Regions from separate parts of the Tsukamurella paurometabola genome, predicted to be linked through region 1. Evidence: riboswitches for the same ligand, from Rfam matches in the RefSeq annotation. Region 1 holds a riboswitch; the other holds the start of a gene.

Region 1 (8,371 bases):
GCGTCGAGCACGGCCGCGCGGTCCTGCGGGGCGACGGTGCTGCGCGCCGCCCGGTGCAGCGGCCCGACGATGCCCTCCTCGCCGCGGGTGCCGATGAGCGCCGGCTGCCGGCGCAGCTCCAGCCACGTCCGGGCGAGCAGCGCCCACCGGTCGGCCGGCGCGGCCCGCTGCCACTCGTCGACCGCGACGGTCGGCGCGAACACCGAATCCTCCTCGCCGTCGAGCTCGCCCTCGGCGATCAGGCCGGCCGCCGCCAGGAGCTCCAGCAGCAGCGCGGCGCGGTCCTCCGCCAGCCCCGCTGCCTTCGCGACGCGGCGCAGCTCACGGATGCCGATGCCGCCCGCCTTCACCCGCTGCGCCGGGACCGCGCCCAGCACGTCGAGGACGTCGTCGGCGTGCCGCAGCAGCTCCAACGCGGCGACCGCCCCGGCCCCGTCGGCGCCGGGGACGGGCGGACCGTCGAGCACGGGCGGCTTGAGGGAGGCACCCAGGGGGAGCTCGCCGCGCAGCCGCGCGCGCACCTCCCACGGCAGCTCCACCGTCTGATGGTCGACGCGGGCGAGCAACCCCGAGGCGAGCAGGCGCTGCACCGGATGGTCGGGGGAGGTGCCGGGCCCCGCGGCGGCGGTGCGGCCCAGCGGCGACCCCTCGGCGAGACGGTCCAACAGGTCCCGCTCGTCGGGGCCGACGGCGGCCAGGGCGGCGTCGATCGCGTCGAGATCCGGCGGGGTCGTCAGCTGGGACGAGCGCCAGGGCAGCGCCTCGCGGGCGGCGGCGTAGGTGTGCAGCACGTCGTCGCCCCAGGCCAGCGCCAGGCCGCGGAGCTCGTCCACCGACGCGAGCACCTGCTTCTTCAGCGCGCGGCCGCGCAGCCTCCGGGCCAGCGCGTCGGCGTCGAGGGGCTCGGCGAGGAGCAGCTCGAGGACCGCGAGGTCGAGCAGCGTGAGGCGCTCGGCGACGCGGCCCAGCGACGACGGGCTGTTCAGCCGGCTCGCGAGGACGGCGAAGCCGGCGGGGACGGGCGTCGCGACGTCGCGCCGGGCGTCGAGCAGCGCCGCGATCTCGGCGTCGGTGCGCGCGCGCAGCCACGCCGCGGGCCCCGTCGACGACGTATTACTGCTCACCGATACAGCCTAGACACCGGGGCATGTCAGAATAGCGGCGTGTCTGAGACCTCGAATGCGAAGAAGGCCGAGTACGTCGACAACGGCTGGCCCGGCGCCGACCAGGGCACGGCCGATCACGCCGTGACCGAGCTGGTGGCCCCGGTGGTCGGTGCGCTGTCGCCGTTCGGCGAGCTGGAGTTCCCGCAGCAGCACATCCCGTATGTGCACCCCGCGACCCGGATCAACCGCTGACTCCGAGCTCCGCTCCCCGCGACCACGGCGCGGCGACCCCACGGCACGGCGATGTGCGCGAGGACGGCCTCTCGCACATCGACGCCACGGGAGCCGCCCGCATGGTCGACGTGTCCGCCAAGGCCGTCACCGCCCGCACAGCGGTCGCGGCCGGGACCTTCCGCACCACGGAGGCGGTCGTCGCCGCCATCGCCGACGGTGCGATCCCCAAGGGCGACGTGCTCGCCACCGCCCGCATCGCGGGCATCATGGCGGTCAAGCGCACGGCCGACCTGATCCCGCTCTGCCACCCGCTGCCGATCTCCGGCGTGACCGTCGACCTCGAACCGTCGGGCGCGGAGATCGCCGTCACCGCCACCGTGCGCTGCACGGGCCGGACGGGCGTCGAGATGGAGGCGCTCACCGCCGTCGCGGTGGCCGGGCTGACCCTGCACGACATGGTCAAGGCACTCGACCCCGCCGCCGTCATGACGGACGTCCGCGTGCTCACCAAGGACGGCGGCAAGACCGGCCACTGGGAGAGATCAGATGACTGAACCGCTCCGACCGTCCCGCGACCGCTGCGCCACCGTCGTGGTGGCCTCCACCCGCGCCGCCCTCGGCGAGCGCGAGGACACCACCGGCCCCGCCATCGCGGCGTGGCTCGGCGACCGCGGCTTCGAGGTCTACGGGCCCGTCGTGGTGCCCGACGGCGAGGAGGTGGGCGCCGCCATCCGCTCCGCCGTCCGCCGCGGCGACGCGGTGGTCCTCACCACCGGCGGCACCGGCCTCACACCCACCGACCGCACCCCCGAGGAGACCCGCGGCGCGCTGACCTTCGAGATCCCCGGCCTCGCCAACGCCATCCGCGCCGCCGGCCTGCCGGACGTGCCGACGACGGTGCTCAGCCGCGGGCTGGCGGGCGTCGCCGGCTCCTCACTGGTGGTGAACCTGCCCGGTTCGTCGGGCGGGGTCCGCGACGGCCTCGCCGTGCTCGACGGCGTCCTGCTGCACGCACTGGATCAGATCCGCGGCGGCGACCATGGCTGACGAGCCCGGGGCCGAGCAGCCCGCCGCGGAGGTCGTGTTGGCCCGGGTCACCGAGGAACCGATCGACCTGGCCGCGCACGAGGCGGCGGTGACGCGCCCCGAGGCGGGCGCGGTCGTCGGCTTCATCGGCGCGGTGCGCGATCACGACGGCGGCCGCGACGTCACCGGGCTGGAGTACTCCGCGCACCCCACCGCCGAGCGCGTGATCGCCGAGGTCGTCCGGCGCGAGGCCGACGCCGCACAGGGCGTGCGGGCGGTCGCGGTCTCGCACCGCGTCGGCCCGCTGGCGATCGGGGACGCCGCGCTCGTCGTCGCCGTCTCGGCCGATCATCGCGCGGCGGCCTTCACGACCTGCGCGCGGATCGTCGACGCGGTCAAAGAGGCGCTCCCCGTCTGGAAGCACCAGCTGTTCCGGGACGGAACAGACGAATGGGTCGGCAGCGCGTAGCCGCCGACCCATCCGATACCGGTTCTGGTTACTTCGTCACCGGACCCGCGCACGTGGCGACCTTCGTGGGGTCGCACGCGAGCGGGTTGATCAGGGGGACGCCGACACCCGCGGCGCCACTCACACCGCGGGCACCCGCGCCCGTGCCGGCGCCGCTCGCGCCGACGCCGGCGGCGCCGCCCACGCCGCGGGCACCGATGCCGGTCGTCGTGACGCCCGCTGTGCTGCCGATGCCGGTCGCGCCGACGAGGGGGATGCCGGCGCCGCCGATACCGACGGGGACCCTCGCGCCGCCGACGCCAACAGGGACTGTCGCGCCGCCGACGCCCACGGGGAGCGTCGCGCCGGCGGGGACGCCGGGGACGACGGCCGCGCCGGCCGCGGCCGGCGACGGCTTCGCGGCGCCGGGCCGCGCCGGGGCGGGCTTCGCGGTACCGGGCCGTGCAGGCGTGGCGGTGGGTGCCGCGCCGACCGGCTTCACGGCGATGGGCTTCGCGGGGGCCGCGGGGATCGGCAGGGGCACCACCGGCACCCCGATGGGGCGGACGGGGCCCGGAGCGGGCGCGACAGGGTTGCAGGGGCAACCGGGCGCCGCTGCCGCGGGAGCCGCGACGACGAGGCCGACGGCGGCGATCAGGGCGCCGAGCGAGGCGAGCCGACCGGCGGCGCGCGAGGGGCGATGGCGAGCGATCATCCGGTGCTCTCTTTCCTGCGGAACGTCACGTTCACGAATACGAACGAAGAGAACGTAGCAGATCCGTTGCGATCGCAAAGCGATACCGACCCGGTGCTTCGCCGATGTGGTGTCGCGCGCCTTCGCTGCGCACCCCGCGGACAGCGCACCCCGCGGACAGCGCGGCGAGAGGGGCCGCCGGCGTGATGCCGGCGGCCCCTCTCGGACGCTCTGGTGCGGGTCGGGCTCAGTAGCCCTTGGCCGCGGCCTGCTGCAGCATGGCGAGCACGGCCGGGTCGACCTGCTGGCCGCCGCTCTGGGCCTGCGAGATGACCTGGTTGATGTACTGCGAGTTCACCGACTGACCGGCCTGCGCGGCGGGCTTGGCCGGCTTCGCGGCGGGCTTGGCGGCCGGCTTCGCCGCCGGCTTGGCGACGGGCTTCGCGGCCGGCTTGGCGGCGGGCTTCGCCACCGGCTTGGTGACCGGCTTCGTGGAGCCGGTGTCGGTCGGGGAGACGGTGCGCGGGGTCGGCGCGCCGAGGCCGGTGCCGCAGGAGGGCCATGCACCCTTGCCCTGGCCGGCGAGGACCTTCTCGGCGATCGCGATCTGCTGCGCGCGGCTGGCCTGGTTGGCGGTCGGGGCGTACTGGGTGCCGCCGTACGCGGCCCAGGTCGACGGGCTGAACTGCAGGCCGCCGTGGTAGCCGTTACCGGTGTTGATCGACCAGTTGCCGCCGGACTCGCACGCGGCGACCTGGTCCCACTGGGAGTCGGGGGCGGCGTTCGCGGCGGGGGCGGCGAGTGCGAGACCCGCGCCACCCAGCATCGCGCCGGCGGCGGCGACCTTGGCGGCGCTCAGGCTGGTGGTGGACTGCTTGCGGTGACGACCGGTCATCGTGTGAAGTCTTTCCTCTCTACGCGCGTGCGAAGTTAGCTGTCGGGTTCGAGCGAGAGGCTGCTCGGCCGGTTGCCCGGCTTGACCCCTAGGGCGTGCGCCCTGCGGCCTCGCGGCCGCGGATGGTTCCTCCGCCTTCGTCCAGGTGTAGATCGTGGTGCACGTCCCGATTCGGTCGCTGGACGAAGCTCTGCGCTGCGAACGATCGGGTGGCTGCTGCTGCGGCCCTCAGCGACGGTAACAGAACCCGCCCCGTGGCCCAACCGTTACCGGACCGTGATTTTGCGATGTGTGACTGATGTCACTCCGCGTTCCGGGACGATCAACCGCCCGCGAACGGGGGCAGGACGTCGAGCATCGCGCCCGCCGCGGGCGCCGCGACGTCGCGCACCGCCACCTCGTCGAGCAGGTAACTGCACCGCGTGAGCACCCGCCCCAGGTCGGGGTGGCGGGCCGCCAGGAGGTCGGCGACCTCGGCGACCGTCGCCCCGTCGGGCACCTCGACGGTCTCCTCCGCGACGCCGGCCGCGGCGCGCGCGGCCGCGAAGTAACGGATCAGCACCCGTCAGCCCCCGATCGCGCTCATCGGGCGCGCCGGCTGCAGGAAGGACGGGTCGTCGATGCCGTGGCCCGCCTGCTTGCCGAGCATCGCCGCGAGCCACGCGTCGGCGATCTCCCCGTCCGTCGCGCCGCCGCGCAGCAGCGGCTTGAGGTCGGTCTCCTCCGTCGCGAACAGGCAGGTGCGGATCTGGCCGTCGGCGGTGAGGCGTACGCGGTCGCAGTCGCCGCAGAACGGACGCGTGACCGAGGCGATGACGCCGACCGTCGCCGGGCCACCGTCGACCGTGAACCGCTCGGCGGGCGCGCTGCCCCGGTCCTCGCCGTGCGGCGCGAGCGTGAACTCGCGGCGCAACTCGGCGAGGATCTGCTCGGCGGTGATCATGGTGCTGCGATCCCAGGTGTGGTCCGCGTCGAGCGGCATGTGCTCGATGATCCGCAACTCGTACCCCGCCTCGAGGCACAGGCGCAGCAGCGGGCGCGCGTCGCCCAGGCGCCCCGGGCCCAGGACGGCGTTGACCTTCACGGGGGTGAGGCCGGCGTCGGCGGCGGCCCGCAGGCCGGCGAGGGCGTCGTCGAGGCGGTCGCGGCGCGTGACCTTCGCGTACTCCGCGCGGTCGACGGTGTCGAGGGAGACGTTCACCCGGTCCAGTCCGGCACTCGCCAGCTTCGCCGCGTGCCGCGCCAGCGACAGGCCGTTCGTGGTGAGCGAGATCTCGGGCCGCGGTTCCAGGGCGGCGGCGTGCGCGACGATGCGGTCGAGGTCGGCGCGGAGCAGCGGCTCGCCGCCGGTGAATCGGATCTCCGTGATTCCGAGGTCGCGGACGCCGATGGCGATGAGCCGGTCGATCTCCGGCCCGGTCAGCACGTGCTCGTTCGCGAGCCACGGCAGACCGTCGGCCGGCATGCAGTACGTGCACCGCAGGTTGCACCGGTCGGTGAGGGAGACCCGCAGGTCGCGTGCGACGCGTCCGTAGCGGTCGACCAGCGGCTTCATGGCCGCGGCTCGCCGTCCCCGGAGCGTCCGCCGAGGATGACCGCGATCACACCCACCAGGAAGCCGACGGGCGTGAGCGGCGTCAGCGCGTAGACCCAGGTGGGGGCGGTGGCGCCGCCCGCGAGGAGCGGCGTGAGGAACAGGGCGGCGATCGCGATCAGCCCGATCGCGAAGAGCGCGATCGCGACGGAGACGGCGACGGAAACGGACTTGCCCACCCGTCTAGACTAAACCCAGTGCGTCTCGCCGTTCGCGGGGCGCGTTTTGTTGTTCTTGAGAGCAGAGCAGGTGACGACGGTGCCTACCGGCAAGGTCAAGTGGTACGACACGGACAAGGGCTTCGGCTTCCTCTCCCAGGAGGGCGGGGAGGACGTGTACGTCCGGTCGTCGGCGCTGCCCGACGGCACCGACGGGCTCAAGCAGGGCCAGCGTGTCGAGTTCAGCATGGCCGCGGGCCGCCGCGGCCCGCAGGCGCTGACGGTGACCGTGCTCGAACCCGCGCCCAGCGTCTCCCGCGGCGCCGCCGCCCAGCGCGGCCGCCGGCCGGCCGCGAACCGTCGGCCCGCCGACGAGCTGCACGGCATGATCGAGGACATGATCCAGCTGCTCGACGTGGGTGTGCAGTCCGAGCTGCGCAAGGGCCGCTACCCCGACCGCAAGGCGTCCGAGCAGATCGCCAAGGTGCTCCGGGAGATCGCGCGCGAACTCGACTCCTAGCCGGCCGCGCCGTCCTTCACCGCGCGACGAGCAGCGGAAGGAAGCACTCGTCCACGATCTCGGCGATGTCCTCGGGCGGCACCGGGAGCAGGGTCATCGCCATCTGGTGGCGCACGAGGTCGGCCGGCAGGCGCACGATCCGGTCGGTGACCCGCGCCGGGTCGACCTCGCCGCGCGCGACCGCCCGGGCGACGGCGTCGTGCATCGATCCGCCTCGGGTTCCGACCAGCAGTTCGCGCAGGTCCGCGGGGGAGTCGCCGGACTCGGCGAAGAAGTCGCCGAGCCGTGTCTGCAGCAGGATCATCAGCTCGACGCGGTGGTCCGTCATCGCCGTCAGGAGCGCGATCGCGTCGCCGCGCAGTGAGCCGGTGTCGGGCGGCTCGGCCACGGGTGCCTCGCCCCGGTGGGCCAGGGCGGCCCGGAGCAGCTCCACCCGGCCGGGCCAGCGCCGGTAGAGCACCGAGCGGGACGTCCCGGCGCGGGCGGCGACGGCCTCCAGTGTGAAATCGCCGTAACCGCCCTCGGTCAGCTGGTCCCACGCGGCCTCCAGGATCGCGCCCTCGAGCGCCGCGCCGCGTCGGCGCGTGCGGGGAGCCTCCGGCTTTGGGTGCACTTGCGTATCTTATCAACATGGCGCACATTAGATACATGACTGTATCTAATGTGCGGGAGGCGGCGAGCCCGACGCGGGCGCTCGTCGCGACCCTGGTGCTCGGCGCCTTCGCCCCCATCCTCGACACGACGATGCTGACCATCGCGGTGCACGCGCTCGTCGTCGACCTGCACACCGACGTCGCGACCATCCAGTGGGTGAGTACCGCCTACCTGCTCGCCCTCGTGGTGTCGATCCCGCTGTGCGGCTGGCTGGACGCCCGCCTCGGGGGCCGGCGAGCGTGGCTGGCGGCGCTCGTGGTGTTCGCCGCCGGGTCCGCGCTGTGCGCCGTCAGCTGGAGCCCGGTGAGTCTCGTCGCGTTCCGCACGCTGCAGGGCGCCGCGGCCGGCGTGCTGATGACGAACATGCAGACGATCGCGGTGCGCGCGGCCGGCGGCGGCTCCGTCGCGCGGGTGACGGCGGCGCTCGGCGTCCCCATCGCACTCGGTCCGCTCATCGGCCCCGTGCTCGGCGGCGCACTCCTGCACTGGGCGGACTGGCGCTGGATGTTCGCCTTCAACGTGCCGCTCTGCGCGGCGGCCGTCGTCGCCGCGCTGCGGGTCCTGCCCGACGACGCGCCGGCGGAGGGGAGTGCCCCGCCGCTCGACCGCACCGGCCTCGCACTGCTCGCGCCGGGGATCGTCCTCACGTTCTACGGACTCGCCGAGCTCGCCGGGACCGGCGCGTCGGTCGGCGTCCTCCTCGCCGTCGGGGTGGGAGCGACGCTGATCGCGGCCTTCGCGGTGCACGCGCTGCGCGTGGGCGACGGAGCGCTCGTGCGGGTGCGGCTGCTCCGCGTCCCGACGGTCGCCGCGTCCACGCTGGCGGGCCTCGTCGCGGGTGGGGCGCTCATGGGGACGATGTTCCTGCTGCCGCTGTACTGGCAGACGGTGCGCGGCGACGGTGCCCTCGCCACCGCGCTGCTCCTCGCGCCCCAGGCGGTCGGAGCGTTCGTGCCGCGGTTCTTCGTCGGCGGCCTGGTCGACCGCTTCGGGCCGCGCCCGGTCGCGGCGGCCGCCTTCGCGGTGATGGCGGTCGCGACGG
Region 2 (8,371 bases), 2.2 Mb from region 1:
CCGCCCGCGGACGAGGCGCTCGAGGCCACCGGGTACGAGCGCGGCACGATCACGCCCGTCGGGGCGCGCGGCGACTGGCCGGTCTACGTCGACGAGCGGATCCCCGGGGCGACGGTGGCCCTCGGCGCCGGCGCGCACGGACACAGTGCGATCGTCGACGCGGACGCGCTCATCGCGGCGTACGACGCGACGGTCGCCGACATCTCCGACTAGGCACACAATGAACAGAACGCGCAAAAGATTCCATTTCGTGGAATCAGGCGTTCCACGCGCCTAATCTTGGCGGCGTGAGTAAGCGCACCGTCTCCCCGCAGATCGCCCGTTCCTGGCTGCTCGTTCCGGCCTCCCACCCCGAGTCGTTCGCCGTGGCGCAGGCCAGCGAGGCCGACGCGGTCATCATCGACCTCGAGGACGCCGTCGCCGCGAAGGACAAGGAGCAGGCCCGGGCGGACACCGTCGAATGGCTGTCGACGGGCCACCGCGCCTGGGTACGCATCAACGACGCGGCGAGCGAGTACTGGAGCGCCGACTGCGCCGCGCTCAAGCAGTGTGAGGGCCTCGAGGGGGTCATGCTCGCGAAGTCCGAGGGATCGAGTCATCTCGACGACACCGCCGACCGGCTGCCCGACGGCACCCGGATCCTCGCGCTCGTCGAGACCGCCCGCGGGATGCAGAACGTCGAGCGGATCGCGTCGGCCCCGTCGACGTTCCGGATCGCCTTCGGCACGGGCGACTTCAAGCGCGACACCGCCGTCGGCGAGGATCCGATCGCCCTGGCCTACGCGCGGTCGCAGCTGGTCATCGCATCGCGCGCGGCCCGGCTGCCCGCGCCGATCGACGGCCCGACGCTGAACATCGCGCACCTGCCCACCGGGACGGCGCTGGCGAAGGAGATGGGCATGTCCGGGAAGCTGTGCCTGACGCCGGAGCACGCCGGCGTCATCAACGCCGGCCTCAGCCCGAGCGAGTCGGAGGTGGCCTGGGCGCACGGCTTCATCGACGCCTTCGAGAAGTCGGGCGGCAAGATCACCGACGGCTCCGATCTGCCGCGCCTCGCCCGGGCTCAGAAGATCGTGCAGCAGGCCGTCGACTTCGGCATCGAGGTCGAGGCCGCGGAGGTCAGCCACAGCGGCTACTGAGGCTCAATTGAAGTCGATGTTTGGCGATAGAAGTGGCCGTAATACCCCCGGAGGTGAGGTGTCCTTGGGGAACGCGGCCTGCGACTAATCTCCTCGCGAAGCGCGTGGGATCGCCGAAGATGATTGCGCCTGACTTGCCGTCACAGTCAGACTATTGAGGAAGATCGGAAGATCGATGTTCTTGCTGTCTTGAGCGTTGTAGTCATCGACGTCGATCACCCCTGGACTGTGGAGGTCCGCAAGTAAGCTGAAACCCCGACGCGGGACATTGCGACGGTCGCTGAATAGGGAGTAGGTGACCTCGGTGCCATTAATCACGACAACCACCGATCGGGCATTGTGGTCGCGGAGTGCTCGCGCTGATTCGACGCTGGGCCACGACCTCTCGCGCTTGTTCAGTTCGGGCTGGAAATATGCGATAAGGACGTTTTCCACGACGCGGACCATCGCTGACGTCTGCCGCCGACCGTCGCTCGATGTGAAATCAAGGAGTTTCTCGAGATCTGGAACAGGGGAAGCGAGCTTTCCCTCGTTGGCAGGTCCGAATAGGGCAGAGGTGCTCGCAGAATGCATTGGTATGATTCTGATGTCGTGCCCTAGTGCCCCGAACTTGTCCATCAGGAGCGGTAGCTTGTCGTGCTCCTTTAGCCTGCCTGTGAGCGATCCCTCGCCGGATCCGTATGACATGCCTACGTAGGCGATCTTCCACTTAATGAGCTCGTGTAGCCTATCGAGGCTTGCGATGCCGGGAAGGTTGTCTCGGAGTACTTGAGATAACACTTCGTGTGAATGAAACCATACTTCGTTCTGGATGAGTCGCTGGCCGCCGTTGTCGACGGTAAGCTCAATTGAAGACTTAGGTACTTTGAGTTCGATTTCAGAGAACCCGTCAAATGGTCCACGGGCAAAGAATTCTACCGCATCTCCAAGGTCCTTAGCGCGAATCGCTGGCCTGTGTGCGAGAATGTAGAAGTGCGACTGGCTGACGATCTGTCGAATGCTGGAATTTGTTTGAATTTGCGTCGCTGAAAATATCCCGTTGGGGCGCAACTCAACCACTATTGCGGTCTCTAGTGGGGACACTGAAGATGAGTTCGAGTGGCGCTTCTCATGAGGCTTTCGCATGGCTCATTGTTGCGCACAAGGCTGGGTTTCGCTACCGCAACGTCTTGATCGGCGGGAATGCGGCAAAGGTGGTGCTGACCGGACGTCGACCTTGAATATCTAGTTCCCGATGTCGAACCCCGCGTCGACGTCCGCCGAGGCGTACTCGCGGAAGGCGATGTGGGTGGAGGTGCTCGCGACACCGTCGATCCGGTTGATCCGCTCGGTGACCACGTCGGCGATCTGATCGTGCTCGCGCACGCGCACCTTCGCGATGAGGTCGATGTCGCCGGCGCACGAGTACACCTCGGAGACGCCCTCGATGTTCGCGACGGCCTGCGCGGTCTCGGGGATGCGGTGCACGTCGGCGTGGATGAGGACGATCGCGGTGATCACTGCGGGGCCTTCCGGTCGAGCTGGCGCTGGCGCTCACGCGGCGTGCGTGGCCCCCTCACTGTATTGCCTGGCGGGTCCGCGGGGATGCGCCGCCGCCGACCGGGCCTCCCGTCCCGCCTCGGACGCCCGGCCGGCCCACTCGAGCCAGCGCCCCGCGCCCGCGGTCGGCTCGCCCCACATCCCCTGCACGTCGACGATGCGGGTGCCCGGCCGCAGGGCCCAGCGGCGCAGGAGCGCTGCCTCCTCCGGGCTGGCGCCGTGCAGGGTGTCGGCGGGGAAGAGCGTGTCGGGCACGTCCGGCGCGGCGTCCGCGCCCCCGTCGGCCTCGTACACCGACTCGGCGCCCGCGCGCAGCCGGTCGAACACGGGCATCGGCGGGACACCGCGCGGCGCCACGCCCGCCGCCGCGAGCCGGCCGTGCCGGACGATCGACAGCTCCCAGCCGCCCGCACCGTCCGGGTGGGCGATCGAGAGCTCGGGAACGTCCGCGAACGCGACCAGCGCATGCGAGCGGGCCACCGCGTCGACGAGGCGGGCGGTTCGGTCGCGCAACCGGGCCGCCGATTCGAAGAACTCCCGTTCCGCGAGTGCCGCCAGGCGCGCCTCCAGCGCCGCGAAGACCTCCGATGAGCGACCGGTGAGGGCCGCAGCCGCCCGGTCGGCCCGGGGTCGGTACAGCGCCGCCGGCTCGGGTGCCGCGACGGAGGCCTGGCACCCGCCGAGGGGGCGCGCACCGTCGGGGCCCAGGGCGCACGTGTGGAGCGCCCCGGCCCGCAGACGGGTGGTGCACGTGCGGAGGCCGCACGCCTCGGCGAGCAACTCCGCGAGGTCCGCCGCGTCGGACCGCGAGCGCACCGGCCCGATGCACGCGGCTCCCGCCGGCGCGGAGCGCTTCACGGCGAGCCGGGGGAAGGCCTCGGCCGTGAGGCAGATCCACCAGCCGCGCTTGGGGTACTTCGACCGGCGGTTGTACGGGGGAGTGTGCGCGGCGATGAGGCGCAGCTCCCGCGCCGCCGCCTCGAGGGCGTGCGCGCACTCCACGTGATCCACGCGCTCCGCGAGGCCCACCATCTCCTTGATCCGGCCTCGCGTCTCGCCCGAGGTGAAGTAGCTGCGCACCCGGCGGCGCAGGTTCCCCGACGTGCCCACGTAGAGCACCTCGTTCCCCGGCCCGCGGAACAGGTACACGCCCGGACGTTCCGGCAGCGGGTCTGCGAGGTGGCGCTTGGCCCGCTGCTGCGGCGTCACGGACGGGAGGTGCCCGCGCAGTTCCCCGAGCGTGTGGATGCCCAGGTTGCCGACGCGGCCGATCAGCCCGTGCAGGACCTCGACGGTGGCCCGCGCATCGTCGAGCGCGCGGTGCGTGGGCGTGGTCTCGGTGCGGAACAGGCGCGCGAGCTCGCTCAGCTTGACGGACGGTGCCTCGTCCCGCGTCAGCACGCGCCGGGCGAGCTGGACCGTGCACAGTGACGCGGGCTTCGGCCAGGGGGTGCCGGTCGCGGCGGCCGCCGCCTTGAGGAAGCCGAGATCGAACCGGGCGTTGTGCGCGACGAGGACGGCGCCGTGCGCGAACTCGAGGAAGGACGGGAGGACGGACTCGATCCGGGGCGCTCCCGTGACCATCGCGGTGGTGATGCCGGTGAGGTGGGTGATGTGCGGGGAGATCCCGCAGCCGGGATCGACCAGCGTGGCGAACTCACCCAGGACCTCGCCGCCGCGCACCTTGACCGCGCCGATCTCGGTGATGGCGTCCCCTCCGCGCGGGGACCCGCCGGTGGTCTCCAGATCGACCACCACGAAGGTCACTTCGCGCAGCGGCGGGTCGACGGTGCCCGCCTCGCAATCGTCCAGGCTGAGCTGCATGCGCCGACCGTAGAACACCCCACCGACAGGTTCGCGGGGCCCGAACGCGCGCTCGAAAACTGTCGGTGGGCGGCGTTAGCGTCGCCGGCATCGAGACCCGACACCGAAGGGAAGCCGCCATGACACTGCACGTCGACTGCTCCACCTGCCCCGCCAAGCCCCGCGCGTGTGACGACTGCGCGGTGGGCTTCCTCCTCGGCCCGGTCGTCGTGGCAGCGCCGCCCGTGGGGGATCCGGCGGAGGGGGCCGGGCAGGCCCCGGTCACGACGGAACCCGGTCTGAGTGACGCGATCGCGGCCTTTGTGAGCGAGGGAATGTTGCCGCATCTGCGGGTTGTCCCTGACCAGGCGAAACGTGCCGGCTGAGGGGTGTCTCGGGGTAGCCCCGGGGTGTCTCCCCGGCGCGTCCGGCTAGACAGCTGCGTTTCCGTTTCGTAATCTTTCTGAGACCTTGCGGAGGAGCCCGGGGCGAAAGCCGTCCCGTCTCCCGAGGTCACCGCCTAAGAGGCCGCGGGCCTCGCCGGGGACCCACACGCGTTATCCGGGGTGAATCGCCGGAGGCTTCCGAGCCTCCGGGGTAGGGCATCTTCCTCGCCCGAACCCGTCAGCTAACTCGGTCGGCGGTCGGGAAGAAACTTAGGAGAATCGCTTCGTGGCGAAACACCGACTTCAGCCGCAGCCCAGCCGGGGTGCCACCGCCGCTCGCGGTGCGCTTGCAGCGGGCGCCGTGACCATCGGTACGTTCGCGGCCCCCACGGCCGCATTCGCAGCGCCCGCCCCCGCACCGGCGGCGCCGAACGCGAAGCCCGCCCCTGCGGTGCCGAATGCGAAGCCCGCACCCGTGGCCGGGAAGGCCAAGCCCGCGAAGCCGGGGGTCGCCTCCCGCACCACTGCTGCGCGGCCCACCGTCGTCAGCGACGTCGCCGTGGCGCCCAAGCCCGGCGTCACCACTGTCGCGGGCGCCCAGCCGGGCGGTGCCAAGGCCAAGGTCGTCCAGGCGGCCCTGTCGCGCACCGGCCTGCCGTACTCGTACGGATCCGCCGGCCCCAACTCGTTCGACTGCTCGGGCCTCGTCTACTGGTCCATGAAGCAGGCCGGCATCACCGTGCCGCGCGACAGCTACGGACAGCTCGGCGGCGGTCGTGCCATCGCGATCAAGGACCTGCAGCCCGGCGACATCGTGATCTACAACGGCGGCAGCCACGCCGCCCTGTACATCGGCAACGGCAAGGTCGTGCACTCGGTGAACTACGGCATCCCGGTCAAGGTGAGCCCGCTCAACGAGATGTCGGTCTACTCCGCCCGTCGTTACTGACGTAATCTGGTAGTGATTGCGTTCGCAATCGTGCTCCAGCTTGGAAGGACCTGCTCGGCCGTGTCTTCGACCTCCCCCTCCCGCTCCCTGGTGCTGCGCGGTTCCGCCGCGTCCGCAGCGCTCGCCCTGGTGGCCGGGCTGACCGTTGTCGGTAGTGCGACCGCGGACCCCGACACCGCCGACGCCGCGCTCAAACAGTACGAAGCGCTGTCGGAGCAGGCCTCCGGAACGAACGAGGCCGCCAAGGCCGCGCAGGAGGACGCCGAGAAGGCCACCGCCGCCAAGCGTGCCGCCGATGCCACGCTCGTGGCCGCCAAGCGCGAGGTCGCCGCCGTGCAGGCCCGGAAGGCGGCGCTGCAGCCCCAGATCGACGCGGTCGTCGTGGCCAACTACAAGGGCTCGCGCACGAACCGCACCTACGCGCTCCTCGTCAGCGACTCGCCGCAGCAGATGCTCGACCAGATGTCGACGCTCGACTTCGTCAACCGCGACGTCGTCGCCACCGTCGACGCCTACAAGAAGTCGAAGGCCGCCGCCGACTCCGCGGCCACCCGCGCCGCCGAGGCCGCCAAGTCGGCCGAGGACACCCGTGCCGAGGCCGAGCGCAAGGCCTCCGATCTGCGGCAGAAGAAGGCACGCCTGGCTCAGGAGATCGCGCGGATCAAGGCCATCTACGACCGGCTCACCGGTGCCCAGCGGCAGACCCTCATCGGCCCGCCCACGCCGTTCGATCCCAGCAAGGTGCCGCCGGGGAGCACCGCAGAGCTCGCCGCCGTACGAGCGGCATTGACCCGTGTGGGCATGCCGTACGCGTGGGGCGGCACCGGGCCGGGCCAGTTCGACTGCTCGGGCCTGATGGTCTGGGCCTACCAGCAGTCCGGCAAGTCGCTGCCCCGCACCTCGCAGGCGCAGCTGAACGGCGGGCGTCCGGTCTCCCGCGGCGAGCTGCAGCCCGGCGACATCATCGTCTACTACCCGGGTGCCACGCACGTCGGCATGTACGTCGGCGACGGAAAGGTGGTGCACGCCTCCACCTTCGGTGTTCCGGTGCAGGTCGTCCCCGTCGACGCCGCAGGCCCGTACAACTCGGCGGTGCGCTTCTAGCTAGGCTTGGGCACCATGCCGCGCACGCTGCTGGTCACCAACGACTTCCCGCCCCGCCCCGGAGGCATCCAGACCTACCTCCAGGCGTTCGTGCGGCAGCTTCCCGCCGACGAGCTCGTCGTGTACGCATCGCGGTGGCGCGGCAGCGAGGAGTACGACGCCGCGCAGCCCTTCGAGGTCGTGCGCCATCCGACGACGCTGCTGCTGCCCACGCCCGACGCGCTCTCCCGAGCCCGCGATCTGGTGCGGTCCCACGACATCGAGACCGTCTGGTTCGGCGCCGCCGCGCCGCTGGCGCTGCTGGGCGCACCGCTCAAGGACGCCGGTGCGCTGCGCACGGTCGCCTCCACGCACGGGCACGAGGTGGGCTGGTCGATGCTCCCGCCCTCGCGGGCCTGCCTGCGCCGCATCGGCGACACCACCGACGTCATCACCTACGTCAGCACGTACACCCGGGGCCGGTTCGCCGCGGCCTTCGGCCCGCGCGCAGCTCTGGAGCATCTCCCGCCCGGCGTCGACACCGACGTCTTCCGGCCCGACGATGCCGCCCGCTCCGCCCTGCGTGCCCGCTACGGCCTGGCCGAGGACGAGCCCGTCGTGCTGTGCCTGTCGCGGCTGGTGCCGCGCAAGGGCCAGGACATGCTGATCCGCGCTCTACCGCGGATCCGGGGGCAGGTGCCCGGCGCGAAGCTCGTGATCGTCGGCGGCGGCCCGTATGCGGAGACGCTGCACAAGCTGGTGCGGAAGGTCGGCGTCGAGGAACAGGTGATCTTCACCGGTTCGGTGCCGTTCGACGAACTCGCCGCGCACCACAACCTCGGCGACGTCTTCGCCATGCCCTGCCGCACCCGCGGTGCGGGCCTGGACGTGGAGGGGCTCGGCATCGTCTTCCTCGAGGCGTCCGCGACCGGGAAGCCCGTGGTGGCCGGCGATTCCGGGGGTGCGCCCGAGACCGTCTGGGAGGGGGAGTCGGGCCATGTCGTGCCGGGGCGCGACGTCGAGGCCATCGCCGATGCCGTCGCGGGCCTGCTCGCGGACCCCGACCGCGCCGCGAAGATGGGTGCTCGCGGCCGCGAGCTGGTGGCCGAGCACTTCGACTGGCGCCGCCTCGGCCATCGCCTGCAGACCCTGCTCAACCCGTACTGAGCGCACCGTACTGAGCGCACCGTACTGAGCGCACGCGCGCCAATGTTATCAATCTCGAATATCGAATTCGGTAATATGGGCGTATGCGTCGGATGTTCGCCGTCCCGGCTGCGGTGCTCGCAGTGGTCTCGATCGTCTCCTGCGGAGAAGGGCGCGGGCTGCCGCGGCCCGAGCCGGCCTCCGCCCAGCGCACGAGCGAGTGCGTCATCAAGCCGGGGTGGGCCGCCGCTGATTGGACGAGTGGTCCGGTGCGGGCGACGGGCACGCTCCGCTCGCGCGGCGTGGCCGTGGAATCCCTGCGTCGC

Evidence for each region. Region 1 has a riboswitch for cyclic di-AMP ahead of ELY19_RS03730 (transglycosylase family protein). Riboswitches for the same ligand answer to the same signal wherever they lie in the genome.
Region 2: linked by a shared signal. The riboswitch ahead of ELY19_RS16335 (C40 family peptidase) and the one ahead of ELY19_RS03730 (transglycosylase family protein) in region 1 are both predicted to bind cyclic di-AMP.

What each region holds. Positions count from the first base shown of each region.
Region 1 covers NZ_LR131273.1:716,229-724,599, reverse strand. Annotated here, with positions in the region: gene ELY19_RS03760 (helicase-associated domain-containing protein) at 1-1,124, opposite strand, end outside; gene ELY19_RS03755 (hypothetical protein) at 1,164-1,358, shown strand; gene moaC (cyclic pyranopterin monophosphate synthase MoaC) at 1,460-1,894, shown strand; gene ELY19_RS03745 (MogA/MoaB family molybdenum cofactor biosynthesis protein) at 1,887-2,387, shown strand; gene ELY19_RS03740 (molybdenum cofactor biosynthesis protein MoaE) at 2,380-2,835, shown strand; gene ELY19_RS23340 (hypothetical protein) at 2,864-3,529, opposite strand; gene ELY19_RS03730 (transglycosylase family protein) at 3,756-4,403, opposite strand; cyclic di-AMP (ydaO/yuaA leader) riboswitch at 4,414-4,570, opposite strand; gene ELY19_RS03725 (MoaD/ThiS family protein) at 4,726-4,965, opposite strand; gene moaA (GTP 3',8-cyclase MoaA) at 4,969-5,958, opposite strand; gene ELY19_RS03715 (hypothetical protein) at 5,955-6,176, opposite strand; gene ELY19_RS23970 (cold-shock protein) at 6,256-6,675, shown strand; gene ELY19_RS03705 (TetR/AcrR family transcriptional regulator) at 6,692-7,288, opposite strand; gene ELY19_RS03700 (DHA2 family efflux MFS transporter permease subunit) at 7,324-8,371, shown strand, end outside.
Region 2 covers NZ_LR131273.1:3,258,112-3,266,482, forward strand. Annotated here, with positions in the region: gene ELY19_RS16305 (aminoacyl-tRNA deacylase) at 1-213, shown strand, start outside; gene ELY19_RS16310 (HpcH/HpaI aldolase/citrate lyase family protein) at 288-1,139, shown strand; gene ELY19_RS16315 (hypothetical protein) at 1,224-2,198, opposite strand; gene ELY19_RS16320 (Lrp/AsnC family transcriptional regulator) at 2,364-2,639, opposite strand; gene ELY19_RS16325 (DEDD exonuclease domain-containing protein) at 2,673-4,502, opposite strand; gene ELY19_RS16330 (hypothetical protein) at 4,622-4,867, shown strand; cyclic di-AMP (ydaO/yuaA leader) riboswitch at 4,989-5,139, shown strand; gene ELY19_RS16335 (C40 family peptidase) at 5,154-5,816, shown strand; gene ELY19_RS16340 (NlpC/P60 family protein) at 5,877-6,920, shown strand; gene ELY19_RS16345 (glycosyltransferase family 4 protein) at 6,936-8,066, shown strand; gene ELY19_RS16350 (hypothetical protein) at 8,150-8,371, shown strand, end outside.